One region of the Burkholderia sp. BCC1999 genome, then DNA from elsewhere that is predicted to be linked to it. Evidence: predicted binding sites of a transcription regulator. Region 1 holds the regulator's gene; each other region holds the start of a gene.

Evidence for each region. The regulator HrcA, encoded in region 1, represses chaperone genes, less so after heat shock. The targets are predictions, from matches to a motif close to TTAGCACTCNNNNNNNNNGAGTGCTAA.
Region 2: the regulator HrcA is predicted to act here: its motif matches at 2,730-2,756, upstream of rpoH (RNA polymerase sigma factor RpoH).
Region 3: the regulator HrcA is predicted to act here: its motif matches at 1,672-1,698, upstream of U5809_RS17775 (co-chaperone GroES).

The regions. Positions count from the first base shown of each region.
Region 1 covers NZ_CAJPHP010000031.1:19,006-23,984, forward strand. Annotated here, with positions in the region: gene grpE (nucleotide exchange factor GrpE) at 1-163, opposite strand, end outside; gene U5809_RS31445 (hypothetical protein) at 522-683, shown strand; gene U5809_RS31450 (RNA-binding S4 domain-containing protein) at 655-1,062, opposite strand; gene hemH (ferrochelatase) at 1,059-2,132, opposite strand; gene hrcA (heat-inducible transcriptional repressor HrcA) at 2,268-3,290, opposite strand; gene U5809_RS31465 (NAD kinase) at 3,422-4,324, shown strand; gene recN (DNA repair protein RecN) at 4,344-4,979, shown strand, end outside.
Region 2 covers NZ_CAJPHP010000024.1:39,827-44,805, reverse strand. Annotated here, with positions in the region: gene U5809_RS28315 (cytochrome ubiquinol oxidase subunit I) at 1-1,082, opposite strand, end outside; gene cydP (cytochrome oxidase putative small subunit CydP) at 1,072-1,359, opposite strand; gene rpoH (RNA polymerase sigma factor RpoH) at 1,733-2,668, opposite strand; gene U5809_RS28300 (acyloxyacyl hydrolase) at 3,028-3,597, shown strand; gene U5809_RS28295 (nuclear transport factor 2 family protein) at 3,642-4,025, shown strand; gene leuA (2-isopropylmalate synthase) at 4,168-4,979, opposite strand, start outside.
Region 3 covers NZ_CAJPHP010000011.1:107,315-112,293, reverse strand. Annotated here, with positions in the region: gene groL (chaperonin GroEL) at 1-1,336, opposite strand, end outside; gene U5809_RS17775 (co-chaperone GroES) at 1,349-1,639, opposite strand; gene U5809_RS17770 (alpha/beta fold hydrolase) at 1,782-3,065, opposite strand; gene U5809_RS17765 (class II aldolase/adducin family protein) at 3,442-4,122, shown strand; gene U5809_RS17760 (sigma-54 interaction domain-containing protein) at 4,243-4,979, shown strand, end outside.

The sequences.
Region 1 (4,979 bases):
TCGCCCGCAGGTAGCTCTCCTGCAGCTCGGCGACCTTGGCTTGAGCCTCCGCGAGCGCCGCGTCGGCTGCTTCGGCGGCGGGAGCAGCGCCTTGCGCCGCCTGCTTCTCGCTACCGATGTCTTCGGCCGATTGGGTAGCCGGGTTCTCTTGCGTGTTTTCCATGTCGCTGAAAGTCGATTAGAGGTTGAAGCCAAATCGGCAACCGCCAGACCGTATACCCGGCGGCACCGCACATTGTTGGTGCAAATAAGGGTGAAAACTGCGATTTCAAGAGGGTTATTCGCCGGCATTCTCCAATGCCGCGAAACAACCGTGCTGCCCGACGGTGCGTTGCCCGCATAGTCCGCCAGATCGGGCGAAACTGGCTGTAACAACGCTTACCTGGCAAGTACTAGCTTGGCACAGGCCCGCTGCACTACACTCCACTCAAGCGTCGAAAAAGCGTGTTTACCCTTAGCTGACCGACGCCTTACAACCACCACCTGGCGCCGTTTTCACCCTTCTTCTCGAGGGGAGTACCGTGAAACTGACCTTTGCGATTTCGGTGGTCGCGCTGGTACTCATTGCCGGCACCACCACCATCTGCCTGTCGGGAGCCGTCACCGACCGCACGACCGAATACGGGAGCGCGCGGGCGACGTTCGACCAGATGTTCAGCTCCCACCAGAAAATCTGTCGATGATGCGCCGGTCGCGCTTCGTCGGCCGGCCGTGCAGTTCGGCCGCCGGCTCGCGATACGTGCGACGCCGCTCCAGTTCGGCGAGCCGCGCGGCCCGCCCCGCTTCCGTTTCCGTATAAAGCGTCTGGGCAACGCTCGCCGGCCCGCGCACGTCGCACACGCCGAGCACGGCAATGTGCCAGACGATGCCGTCCATCGCAATCTCGACCTCGTCGCCGACGCGCACTTCCTTGGCCGGCTTGACCGCCGCGCCGCCGATCTTCACGTGCCCCTTGTCGACCGCATCGGTCGCGAGCGAGCGCGTCTTGAAGAAGCGGGCCGCCCATAGCCATTTGTCGATGCGCAGCTTCGCGCCCGGTTCTGTCGAAATCTTGTAATTCATCGCACTTCACTCACCGTTTCGGGCTGCGCGGCCCTGACGGGCCAGCCCTGCAGATTCTCGGCGACGATCTCGCCGAGTGCGCCGATCCATGCGGGCGCGCCGTTCAGGCACGGAATGCGGTGGAATGTCTTGCCGCCGCCGGCCAGGAACTCGTCGCGCACTTCCATGCCGATCTCCTCGATCGTCTCCAGGCAATCGGCCGTAAAACCGGGACAGAACACGTCGGCGCGCCGCACGCCGGCCTCGCCGAACTCGCGCAGCGTCGGTGCGGTGTAGGGCTGAAGCCATTCGGCCTTGCCGAAGCGTGACTGGAACGTGACACGGCATTCGGTCGTCGACAGTCCGAGCGCAGCCATCAGCAACGCGCCCGTCTGCTGGCACTGGTCGTGATACGGGTCGCCGAGGTCGAGCGTGCGCTTCGGCACGCCGTGGAAACTCAGCACGAGCTTGTCGCCGGCCGCGAAGTCGGGCCGGCCGTGCTGCGCCCAGTACTGGCGCACCTGCTCGGCCAGCGCGTGGATATAGGCCGGATGGTCGGCGTAATGCCGCACGGTGCGCACTTCCGGCTGGTTGCGCATGCGCGCGAGCGCGTCGAAGGCGGCATCGAAGGCGGTGGCCGTGGTCGACGCCGAATATTGCGGATACATCGGCATCAGCAACACGCGCTCGACGCCCGCGCGCTTGAACTGCGCGAGTGCGTGCGAAATGTTCGGGCTGCCGTAGCGCATCGCGTAGTCGACCATCACGTGATAGCCGTTCGACGTGAGCAGGTGCCGCACGGCGTCGGTCTGGCGCTCGGTATGGACGCGCAGCGGCGAGCCTTCGGGCATCCAGACGGCCGCGTATTTCTTCGCGGACGCGCGGCCGCGCAGCGGCAGGATCAGCGTGCGCAGCAGCACCTGCCAGACGGCCTGCGGAATCTCGACGACTCGCGGATCCGACAGGAATTCGGCCAGGTAGCGCCGCACCGCGCGCGGCGTGGGTGCGTCGGGCGTGCCGAGATTGATCAGCAGCACACCGATGCGATGGGCGGCCGCGATGCTCGAAGGCGGCTCAAGATCGAAACGCATGGGCAAGAACGTGCTCGGGGCACGGGACCGGACGGCTCTCAATTATAGCGGGCCACCCCGTACCGTTCGGCCGACTGTCGGCGCGTGCGGCATTGCGACACGATGACGGGGCGGGATCAGGTTGCCGATCGCCGGCTATTGCTGGCTCAGCGTGAGCGACAGCAGGCGCGCGGTGATGTCGACGATCGGTATCACGCGGTTGTACGCCATGCGGGTCGGGCCGATCACGCCGAGCGTGCCGACGATCTGCCCGTTCACCTCGTACGGCGCGGTGACGACGCTCATTTCCTCGATCGGCACGAGCGTCGATTCTCCGCCGATGAAGATCTGCACGCCCTGGGCGTGGCTCGACACGTCGAGCAGTTGCAGGAGGCCCGTCTTTTGGTCGAACACGTCGAACAGCTTGCGCAGCCGCGCCATGTCGGACGAAAGATCCGCCACTTCGAGCAGGTTGCGCTCGCCGGAAATCAGCACGGTGTCCTCGGTGTCGGGCACCTCGGTACTGGCCGTCACGGCCGCGTGCATCAGCGTGGTCATGTCGCCGCGCAACTGGTCGATCTCGTCGCGCAGGCGGCGGCGCACCTCGTCGAACGACAAGCCGGCGAAATGCGCGTTGATGTAGTTGGACGCCTCGGTCAGCTGCGACGGCGAATAGTCGCGCGGCGTGGCGAGCATCCGGTTCTGCACGTCGCCCTCGGGCGTGACGATGATCAGCAGGATGCGCTTGTCGGACAGGCGCATGAACTCGATCTGCTTGAACACGTGGCTGCGGCGCGGCGTCAGCACGACGCCCGCGAACTGCGACAGGTTCGACAGCACGCTCGCGGCGGCCGCGACCACACGCTGCTGTGGCTCGCCGGCCTGCAGCGTGTTCTGTACCTGCCGCGCGACGGCCTCGGCGTCGATCGGCACCTCGACCGTCAGCATCGTGTCGACGAACAGCCGGTAGCCGCGCGGCGTCGGCACGCGGCCGGCCGACGTGTGCGGGCTCGACACGAGGCCGAGCTCCTCCAGGTCGGACATCACGTTGCGGATCGTCGCCGGGCTCAGCTCGAGCCCGGAGTAACGGGACAACGTGCGCGATCCGACTGGCTGACCGTCGGCGATATACCGTTCGATCAGGGTTTTCAGGAGGGTTCGTGCGCGAGGATCTAGCATGGTGGAAAATTTTAGCGCAACCGCGCGACCGCGGCGAGTGGCGTCGCCCACCGTTGCGCGGGCCGGCCCGATCCGGCCCCGTCGGCGCGCGGCCGGTTCTTTTCGTCAACGAGCTATGGTGTAATGCCGGCATGAAAACCGGTAATCAGTTCAATACTGTCGCGCTCGTCGGCCGGAGCAACACGCCCGTGATCGCCGAACCGCTCGCCACGCTGGCTGCCAGCCTCGCGAAGCTCGGCTTCGAGGTCGTGTTCGAAGGCGATACCGCGCGCGAGATCGGCATCACCGGCTACCCGGCGCTCACCCCGGCCGAAATCGGGGCGCGTGCGGACGTGGCGGTCGTGCTCGGCGGCGACGGCACGATGCTCGGCATCGGCCGCCAGCTGGCGCCGTACCGGACCCCGCTGATCGGGATCAACCACGGGCGGCTCGGCTTCATTACGGACATCGCGGCCGCCGACATGCACACGCTCGTCCCGGTGCTGCTGTCCGGCAAGTTCGAGCGCGAGGAGCGCGCGCTGCTCGAGGCGCGGATCATGCGCGACGGCGAACCGATCTACCACGCACTCGCGTTCAACGACGTCGTCGTGAACCGCAGCGGCTTCTCCGGGATGGTCGAGCTGCGCGCGTCGGTCGACGGCCGGTACATGTACAACCAGCGTTCGGACGGCCTGATCGTCGCGACGCCGACCGGCTCGACCGCCTACGCGCTGTCGTCGGCCGGCCCGATCCTCCATCCGCAGCTGGCGGGCATCGTGCTCGTGCCGATCGCACCGCACGCGCTGTCGAACCGGCCGATCGTGCTGCCCGACGATTCGAAAATCGCGATCCAGATCGTCGGCGGACGTGACGTCAACGTAAACTTCGACATGCAGTCGTTCACGTCGCTCGAACTGAACGATACGATCGAGGTGCGCCGCTCGAAGCACACGGTGCCGTTCCTGCACCCGATCGGCTACAGCTATTACGCGACGCTGCGCAAGAAGCTGCACTGGAACGAACACGCCTCGAACGAAGACGACAAGGCGTCCTGACGCCACCCCGCCCCACATCATGCTCCGCCACCTCTCGATCCGCGACTTCGTCATCGTCGCCGCGCTCGATCTCGAATTCGACAGCGGCTTTTCCGTCTTTTCCGGCGAAACAGGCGCCGGGAAATCGATCCTGATCGACGCCCTTGCCCTTGCGCTCGGCGAACGCGCCGACGCGAGCGTCGTGCGCACCGGCTGCGGCCGCGCCGACATCACGGCCGAATTCACGCCGCACGACCGCGTCGCGCGCTGGCTCGACGAACACGCGTTCGACACCGAGGACACCGTGATGCTGCGCCGTGTGATCGACGCAAACGGCCGTTCGCGTGCGTTCATCAACGGCACCAGCGCGACGCTCGCGCAGCTGCGCGAACTCGGCGAGATGCTCGTCGACATCCATGGCCAGCACGCGCACCAGCTGCTGATGCGGCCCGACGCGCAGCGCGAGCTGTTCGATACGCACGCGGGGCTCGTCGCCGATGCGGCGAACGTCGCACGTGCCTGGCGCGTGTGGCGCGACGCGACGCAGGCGATCGACGCCGCGAAGGCGCACGAGCGCGAGCTGCAACTCGAACGCGAAAAGCTCGCGTGGCAGCTCGCCGAGCTCGACAAGCTCGCGCCGCAGCCCGGCGAATGGGACGAAGTCAGCAACGAGCAC
Region 2 (4,979 bases), on a different contig from region 1:
TGCTTGAGCATCAGCCCGTAGCCGAGATACTGCTTGTGCTGGTCGAACAGCGCGCGCGTCGCGTCGCTCGTGTCGCCTTGCTTGATCTTCTGCAGTGCGCCGTACGCGACCATCCCGCTCTGGATGTGCTCCTCGCTGTGCTTCGCGAGCTCGCGCAGGCCGATCACCGGTTCGTCGATCGAGCGCGTCGCGATCAGGCCGAGCGCGTACGGGATCTTGATCGCGTAGTCGGTGCGCTGTTCTTCCTGGTTCGGAATCCCGATCAGTGTGAACGATGCGGGCGCCGGCTGCGTTTCCCATTCGGATTCGATCGCGGCGAGCTTCATCTTCTGCACTTCGCCGGTCGTATAGCCCGATTCGTCGCCGAGCACGATCACGCACAGCGTTGCCGCGAGGCCGAAACCGGCCGCGACCGCGAACGAGCGCAGCGCGAAGTCGATGTCGCGTTTCTTCAGCAGGTACCACGACGACACGCCGAGCACGAACATCGCCGCCGACACGTAGCCGGCCGACACCGTGTGCACGAACTTCACCTGCGCGACGGGGTTGAACAGCACGTCGAACAGACTCGTCATCTCCATACGCATCGTCTGGTAGTTGAACTCGGCACCGACCGGGTTGTTCATCCAGCCGTTCGCGACGAGGATCCACAGCGCGGACAGGTTCGAGCCGAGCGCGACGAGGAACGTGACCAGCAGGTGCTTGACCTTCGACAGGCGGTTCCAGCCGAAGAAGAACAGGCCGACGAACGTCGATTCGAGGAAGAACGCCATCAGGCCTTCGACCGCGAGCGGCACGCCGAAGATGTCGCCGACATAGTGCGAGTAGTACGACCAGTTCGTGCCGAACTGGAATTCGAGCGTGATGCCGGTGGTCACGCCCATCGCGAAGTTGATCCCGAACAGCTTGCCCCAGAACTGGGTCATGTCCTTGTAGACCTGTTTGCCGGTCATCACGTAGACGGCTTCCATGATGACGAGCAGCCAGGACAGGCCGAGCGTCAACGGCACGAACAGGAAGTGGTAGAGCGCCGTGATGCCGAACTGCAGACGTGACAGATCGACGACTTCACTACTTATCATGGTGGTCTCCCTCGGTAGATGCAGGCGCCGGCACCGAGAGCAGCTTCTCGGCGACGGCGGCAGGCGGAAGCGACATGTGCTCGGCCTGCGGATGATTGAAGAATGCGTATTTGAGCGACATCAGGAGGATCAGCTTGACGATCAGCACCAGGGTGATGTCGCGGGCGAGGGTCGGGCCGCGTGCCCACGCGGCGATGCGCGCGCGCCAGCCGATCGTGCCGGCCGGCCGCGGGGGAGGCGGCGGCGCAGGCTCTTTATTGATCGAGATCAAGGCGATTATCCTGAATCGATTTAGGACGGATTTGGGGCGACTTTACGTCGGATTTATGACGGCCGTGAAGCTGTTTTAATCCTTTTGCGCCTGACATGCCAATTTTAAAAGGACGGCTTTCCGATGCCGAGTGCTGCGCTGCGGCAGACCGTCGCGAAACGCGGGGCAAAAGTTGAGGCAGATCAAGGTTATGCGGAAGGGGCCCGCAAACGGCCTAATACCTGATGAATCAGGTCAATTAATCAGTAGAGAAAAGGGCGGAGAAAAGGGCGGTGAAACGCGTGTACCAGCGCGTGAAAGCATGCGAAAAAGACGGGCGAAAAAAAACCGCTGCCGGGCAGGCAGCGGTTTTTGATGAAGCGCTCTAAATCGCGGCGATTTACGCGTATTCGGCGAGGGCAGTGCGCATCTTTTTCATGGCGCTCGCCTCGATCTGACGGATGCGTTCCGCCGACACGCCGAATTCGGCCGCGAGATCGTGCAGCGTCGAGCCGCCCGAGCCGTCGTCGTCGACGTGCAGCCAGCGCGCCTCGATGATGCGGCGGCTGCGCGCGTCGAGTGCCTCGAGTGCCTGCGCGATGCCGTCCGTCTGCAGCATGTCGCGCTGACGTGCGGCGATCACGGCGGTCGGCTCGTTGTGCGAGTCGGCCAGGTAGGCGATCGGCGCGTACGACTCCTCGCCGTCTTCCACCTGCCCTTCGAGCGCGATGTCGCCGCCCGACAGGCGCGTTTCCATCTCGGTCACGTCTTCGCGCTTGACGTTGAGTTCCTGCGCGAGGCCGTCGATTTCCTCGGGCGTCATCGCCTGCATGGACTTCTTGTGGCTGCGCAGGTTGAAGAACAGCTTGCGCTGCGCCTTCGTCGTCGCGACCTTCACCATGCGCCAGTTGCGCAGGATGTACTCGTGAATCTCGGCCTTGATCCAGTGAATCGCGTACGACACGAGACGCACGTTCTGCGCCGGATCGAAGCGCTTCACGGCCTTCATGAGGCCGATGTTGCCTTCCTGGATCAGGTCGCCGTGCGGCAGGCCGTAGCCGAGATAGTTGCGCGCGATCGACACGACCAGACGCAGGTGCGACAGCACGAGGCGGCGCGCCGAGTCGAGGTTGTTGCCTTCGCGGAATTCGGTTGCGTACTGGCGTTCCTCTTCGGCGGTCAGCAGCGGGATGCGGTTGACGGCCTGGATATACGCGTCGATGTTGCCGAGCTGGCCGGGCAACATCGATTGGGCTGCGAGCGCCAGCGAGCCTGCCGATTCGGCCTTGGCCGGCGTCGGGCTCAGGGTATTCGGGAGGGTCAGGGCGTTGCTCACTAAAAACTCCTTTGGAATCAGGGACAAACCCCCGGCATCGAATGAAATTCCGTGGGCCATCTTAGCACTCCCGCAAGACGAGTGCTAATTCCTTAGAGCGGGCGTGGACATCCGAGTTCCCGTTTTTCTATCAAGAAAGTCGAGTCGATAGTCTAATCTGCGACAGAGGGCGCGGCGCCAAGTTCCGTAAACCATTGTTTCTGATGGTAATCAGTAGACGATTTCGATTTTTGTCGTTTTGGAAGGAAGCCATTTCGCTTCGTGATGCCGATCGGAAAAGTCCTTTACCATACCATTCAGTTCGCTCGGGCCATGCCGTCGCGGCAGGCTCCATTCAACCCAAAAAGTTGGAGTGTCAGATGAACAATAAGAAGAATCGCCGGCCCCGCAGCCGGCTTGCGCTGCATGCGTTACTGGCGGCGTCGCTTCTGGGCGGATCGGGTGCGGCGTTCGCGGATCGATGGGGGATCCAGGCGGGCGGCGGGTTTTCGGATCGTCGCGGGATCGACAAGGGCGATCTCGGCGTTGTATGGGATCCGGGCTGGAACTGGTGGCAAGTCGGCGGCTGGCACTTCGCGTTCGTCGTCGAAGGGCACGTCGGCTACTGGCACACGGGCGGCAACGTCCACAGCAGCATCGGCGAATTCGGCGTGACGCCGATGTTCCGCTTCATCAAGAGCGCGGGGGAGATTCGTCCGTTCATCGAGGCCGGCGGCGGCGTCCGGCTTCTGACTCATCCGACGATTTCGAACAATTTCTCGCTGTCGACCGCGTTCCAGTTCGCACCGACCGCGGGCGTCGGCGTGCAGTTCGGCCAACGGCAACAGTATCAGGTCGGCTACCGTTTTGAACATGTGTCTAACGCGGGTATCAAAGAGCCGAATCCTGGTATAAATTTCCACCAGTTCTACGTGCAATACAACTTCTGATCCGCACGCCCGCGCACGCGGGCGCGTTGCCGAGGAGTCAGGCGATGGCGAAGGTGGTCGATGCGATCCGCGCGCTCGAGCGCGATCGGTTCCGGGCGATGGTGGACGGGGACGGTGAGGCGCTCGGCGCGCTGCTGTCGGACAAGGTGTTCTTCGTGCACACCAACGGCAAACGTGAAACCAAGCAGCAGTTCATCGATGCCATCGTCGCCGGCCGCCGCCGCTATCGCCAGATCGAAATCCAGTCGCAGGACGTGCTGCCGGTCGGCGGCGAAACCTGCATCGTCACCGGGCGCGCGTTGATCGAGATGGAAACGAACAACGGCGGCCTGGTCTTTCCGATTGCCTATACGTGCGTCCATACCGAGGAGCAGGGGCGCTGGTGCCTGCTCGCGTGGCAGGCGACGCGGTGCGCGACCGAGACATGAGCGCGCGTGGCGCTCCTTTTCATGTCCCCAACCGGGCGGCCTTCTGGGCCGCTTTTTGCTGGCCCGTGCGGCGCGGATCGCGCGGCGCACGGGCGGTCACGTCCCGCTCGCTGACGTCCAACCCTGATTCGATGCCCGGCCGTCAGGCCGCCGCGCGGCGGTCCGTGCAGTGCCAGGCCGAACGGTTGATGGCGCTGACGACGGCGTCGAGCGCGGCGCTCGCCGCATCGGCATGCAGGCCGACACCGTGCCGCAGCGGCGCATCGCCGAACCGGCAGCCGACCGATACCGCGAACCGTCCGTCCGTCGTACGCACGGATTCGCACGACGCGACATCGATCGCGGCGCCGGCCGCCGCCGCGAAGGCCGCGGCGAAACGTCGCGCGGTGTCCTCGGGCATCGCATCGGCGGCGGGTGCCGCCGCCGCGATCTCGCGGTTCTGCCAGCGCGCCCCGCTGCCGTGGCGCGCGGCCGGGCCGTCGGTCTCGAAGAATTCGCGCGCAAACAGCGCGCAGATCGCATCGCCCGTCACTTCCTCGCCGGACGCGTCGGCGAGCGTCTGCACCGCGTGGCTGAATTCGATCTGCACGCGGCGCGTCGGTGTGAAGCCCATTCCGCGTTCGAGCAGGAACGTCGCGCCGCCCTTGCCGGACTGGCTGTTTACGCGGATCACCGCGTCATAGCTGCGGCCGAGGTCGGCCGGGTCGATCGGCAGGTACGGCACTTCCCAGACCGCGTCGGGGCGCTGCTGAGCGAAGCCCTTGCGGATCGCGTCCTGGTGCGAGCCCGAGAACGCGGTGAATACGAGGTCGCCCGCATACGGGTGGCGCGGATGCACGGGAATCTGGTTGCAGCGCTCGACGACGCGGCGCACCGCGTCGATGTCGGAGAAGTCGAGGCCCGGGTCGATGCCCTGCGTGTAGAGGTTCAGCGCGAGCGTGACGAGGTCGACGT
Region 3 (4,979 bases), on a different contig from region 1:
CACGCAGCACGATCTTGATGCCGGCATCCTGGTCGGCGTTCACGCCTTTCAGCTCGCGGATCGCCTGCCGCACGCGGATCAGCGCGACGCCGCCGCCCGGCACGATGCCTTCCTCGACGGCCGCGCGCGTCGCGTGCAGCGCGTCGTCGACGCGGTCCTTCTTCTCCTTCACTTCGATTTCGGTCGCGCCGCCGACCTTGATCACCGCGACGCCGCCCGCGAGCTTCGCGACACGTTCCTGCAGCTTCTCGCGATCGTAATCCGACGTCGCTTCGTCGATCTGCACGCGGATCTGCTTCACGCGCGCTTCGATGTTCTTCGCATCGCCCGCACCGTCGATCACGGTCGTATTTTCCTTGCCGACTTCGATGCGCTTCGCCTGGCCAAGCTCGGCGAGCGTCGCCTTTTCGAGCGTCAGGCCGGTTTCCTCGGCGATCACCTGCCCGCCGGTGAGGATCGCGATGTCCTCGAGCAGCGCCTTGCGGCGATCACCGAAGCCCGGCGCCTTGACCGCGACCGTCTTCAGGATCCCGCGGATGTTGTTCACGACGAGCGTCGCGAGCGCTTCGCCTTCGACGTCTTCCGCGATGATCAGCAGCGGGCGGCCCGACTTCGCGACCTGTTCGAGCACCGGCAGCAGGTCGCGGATGTTCGAGATCTTCTTGTCGTGCAGCAGGATGTACGGACTTTCGATTTCGGCGACCTGCTTCTCCGGATTGTTGATGAAGTACGGCGACAGGTAGCCGCGATCGAACTGCAGCCCTTCGACGACGTCGAGCTCGTCGGCGAGCGACTTGCCGTCTTCGACGGTGATCACGCCTTCCTTGCCGACGCGGTCGATCGCTTCGGCGATGCGCTGGCCAATCGATTCCTCGCCGTTCGCGGAGATCGTCGCGACTTGCGCGATCTCCTTGCTCGTGGTGGTCGGCTTGCTGATCTTCTTCAGCTCCTCGACGGCCGCTGCGACGGCCTTGTCGATGCCGCGCTTCAGGTCGAGCGGGTTGAGCCCGGCCGCCACGTATTTCTGGCCTTCGCGAACGATCGCCTGCGCGAGCACGGTGGCCGTCGTCGTGCCGTCGCCGGCAGCGTCGCTGGTGCGCGACGCGACTTCCTTCACGAGCTGCGCGCCGATGTTCTGCAGCTTGTCCGCGAGTTCGATTTCCTTCGCGACCGACACGCCGTCCTTCGTGACGACGGGCGCGCCGAAGCTGCGTTCGAGCACGACGTTGCGGCCCTTCGGCCCGAGCGTGACCTTTACCGCGTTCGCGAGAATGTTCACGCCTTCGGTCAGCTTCGAGCGTGCGATGTCACTGAAAATGATTTCCTTGGCTGCCATGATTGCGCTCCGTTATTGATTGACGACCGCGACGATGTCTTCCTCGCGCAGCACGAGAAACTCGTTGCCGTCCACTTTGACGGCCTGGCCCGCGTATTTGCCGAACAGCACGCGCTCGCCGACCTGCAGGTCGGGCACGATGCGCTGGCCGTCCGCATCCTTGCGGCCGGGGCCGACGGCGATCACTTCACCCTGGTCGGGCTTTTCGGCGGCGCTGTCGGGGATCACGATGCCCGACGCGGTGGTGGTTTCCTGGTCGAGTCGCTTCACGATCACGCGGTCGTGCAAGGGGCGTAGGCTCATTTTTTCGTCCTGTGCTGTTCTGTCCGGATTGGCTGGCACTCTTTAACAGAGAGTGCTGACGAGTATAAAAATGCGCGGCGGCGCGATCCAATAACGGATTTGCACAAGCATTCGCGCCGTCGTGCAAAGCGCAGGAAGCCGGCTATTGCGACACGGCCTGCTGCGCGACCGGCGAGCAGACCGGGCGAATCGTCTCGCCGGCCAGCACGCGCTTCACGAACGGAATCGAATCGGCCAGCGACGCGTTCACGGTACCGTTGTGCTCGCGGCCCGCATACAGGTGCGCCTCGACGGTCGTGCCGGCCGCGCACGCATCCTTCGCGAGCGCGAGTTCGAGCGGCGCCAGCCCGTCGTCGGCGCCCGCGCCGATGAAGACGGGCGTGGCGATCTTCAGCGTCGGGTATTTCAGGTAGTCGTCCCACCACGCCTGCAGCCTCGCGTCACCGCCCGGCTTCACGGTATTCGCATGCGTGAGGTGTGCGAGCGCCGCGTCGTCTTCGAGCGACGCGAGGCAACTGATGCGCGCCTGTTCGAGGATCGGCAGCGCGCGGTCGGTCAGCACTTCGTCGGCGCGCAACGAAGGGTCGATCTGCTGCGCGGACAGCACCGAGTAGAACTGGTACGCGAGTGTCGGATCGACGCGCTCGGCATCGCGCCGGTAGGCCGTCTCGAACTTCGGCAGCGAAGCGAGCGTGGCGCGTGACGCGTTGTAGATCGTCCCGGTCGCGACGGTCGCGCGGATCGTGAGTTCGGGCGCATAGGCGGGTGCGTAGCCGGCCGCCGCGAACACGGCCGAGCCGCCTTGCGACTGGCCGACGAGCACGACTTCGTTCGCGAGGCCCGGCACGCCGCCGAGCACCGCGCGTACGCTGTCGAGCAGCGTGTAGCTGTTCGAACGATTGTTGAGCTGCGGATTCGGGCCGGGCGTGCCGAGACCCTGGTAATCGGTCGCGACCACCGCGAATCCTTGCTGAAGCCATGCGTTCAGGTAGCGCACGTCGCGATACGAACGGCCGAACCAGGAGGGCGCACAGATGTCGGCCATCCCGAACGTGCCGTGCGCCCATGCGACGATCGGCCAGCCGCCCGCCGGCGGCTGGCCGCGTGGCACGAACAGCGCGCCCGACACGGCGATCGGCGTGTGGCCGCCGACACCGTCGGTCGAGGCATACAGAATGCGCAGTTGCTGCCCGGCGCTCGCGAGCCCGAGCGTCGTGGGCAGCGGTTCGGAGCGCAGCAGCACGCCGGGCGTGGCTGGAATGTCGTGGTCCCACGTGTAGAACGCGGACACGCGGCCGTCGCCCTGCAACGGATCGGGTGCGGGAACGCGGCCGGGTGAAGCCGCGTGCGAAATGACGGTGGAAGCGGCGATTGCCGAGACGAGTAGCGTGCGTGCGGCGAGGCCGCGCAGGGGAAGAAGCGTCATGGTCGGATGAAGGTCGATAAGATCGGATGCGCCGTGCAAGGCAGGTGCGGGTCGACCACGACGCAAGTTTTGAACCAGCGGGCGCGTTGCGCACGCCGCGCGCGATGTGACGGGCAATCGATCCGCACCGCACGGATCGCGCACGCGTATCGGCTGCGCGTCGTGCAGCAATCGCGGTCGGCGCGTTGTTGCTCCCGCAACAGACGCATATGCAGAGTCGGCACCGCGCGAGTCACGCATCGCGCGCCCGTGCCGCGCCAGCCGGCCTGCGCCGTGCGTAATGCTCGGCTGGCACGATTGCTGCTGATCGGGTGGCCGTGCGTCGCGGTGTTGCGATGCAAGCGCTTCCGTCCACCCGATCAAGGAAACCGTCATCATGTCCGTCACCCAAGCCATCGACAGCGGCGAACTCGTGGCATTCGTCGAACGCGCCACGCGCGAATTCACGCAGGCCGCGCGCGTGCTGAAGGAAACCCGCACGCTGTCCGCGACCAACACGTTCCAGGCGTTTCAGCGCGTGCCGGGCACGGAACTCGTCGTCGCGCTGTCGGCGCCGAGCCCGTGGGCTGCGTCGCAGGAAATCCAGCCCGTCGTCGTGACGCTCGACGGCGACGTACTGCACGGCGACGCGCGCGCGGGCGGCAACGGCCCGCGCTACGCGGGCGTGTTCCGCGAGGCACCAGAGGTCGACGTCGTGATTCACGTACACGGCCCGTACCTCGGTGCATGGGCGAGCGCGCATCGTCCGCTGCCGATCCGCTATGCGCCGGCCGCGCGCTACACGCGCGCCCGCGAGATTCCGGTGTATGTCGATCGCCGTCCCGGCGAGCCGCGCTTCATCGTCGACACGATCCGGCGCGATCCCGAGGTGCCGGCGATCATCGAGGCGAACGGCGGGGCGACGTTCTGGGGCAAGTCGATCATCGACGTGTCGAAGTACATCCTGATTCTCGAGGAAGCGGCGTATTTCCAGGCACTTGCGGAACCGCTCGGCGGCTCGCTCGACTTCGGGCCGGGCGCGCTCGAACAGCAATGGAAGATGACCGGCCTTGCATGACGCCGTGCGGCGGCCGGCGCAATCCGGCCGCCGTCATACCGATAGCTCGATGAATTGGTTCGTGGCCGGCGCGCGTCTTGCTATCGTCGAACCTTCCCCGTTCAACACGCCGGTCGTGCCATGGCCATTTTCAGCTTGCCGGACCCGACTTCGCACGCGATCACGATCCGCGCGAAGGCACTGACGTTCGACGATCCCAAATCGCGGGTGCTGCTCGAACGCATCCAGCTCGTCGCGCCGAGCGATGCGACGGTGCTCGTCACCGGCGAAAGCGGCACCGGCAAGGAGCTGATCGCGCGCCTCGTGCATTCGCTGAGCGAGCGCCATGACGGTCCGTTCGTCGCGGTCAACTGCGGCGCGTTTTCGGAGACGCTGATCGAAAGCGAGCTGTTCGGCCACGAGCGCGGCGCGTTCACCGGTGCGATCAACAGCCAGCCTGGCTGGTTCGAATCCGCGAATCGCGGCACGCTGTTTCTCGATGAAGTGGGCGACCTGCCGCTGTCCGCGCAGGTCAAGCTGCTGCGCGTGCTGCAGGAGCGCGAGGTGACGCCGGTCGGCTCGCGCAAGACCGTGAAGATCGACGTGCGGCTCGTCGCGGCGACCAACGTGAATCTCGAAGCCGCGGTGCGCGCGGGCAATTTCCGCGAGGATCTGTACTACCGGCTCAACGTCGTGAAACTGAGCCTGCTGCCGCTGCGCGAGCGGCCGGGCGACATCGCACCGCTGATCGAGCACTTCATCGACACCTATGCGAAGCGGCTGCGCGTGACCGCGCCGACGCTGACCGACGCCGCGCGCGCGCGGCTGCACGCGCACGCGTGGCCCGGCAATATCCGCGAACTGGAAAACGTGATCCA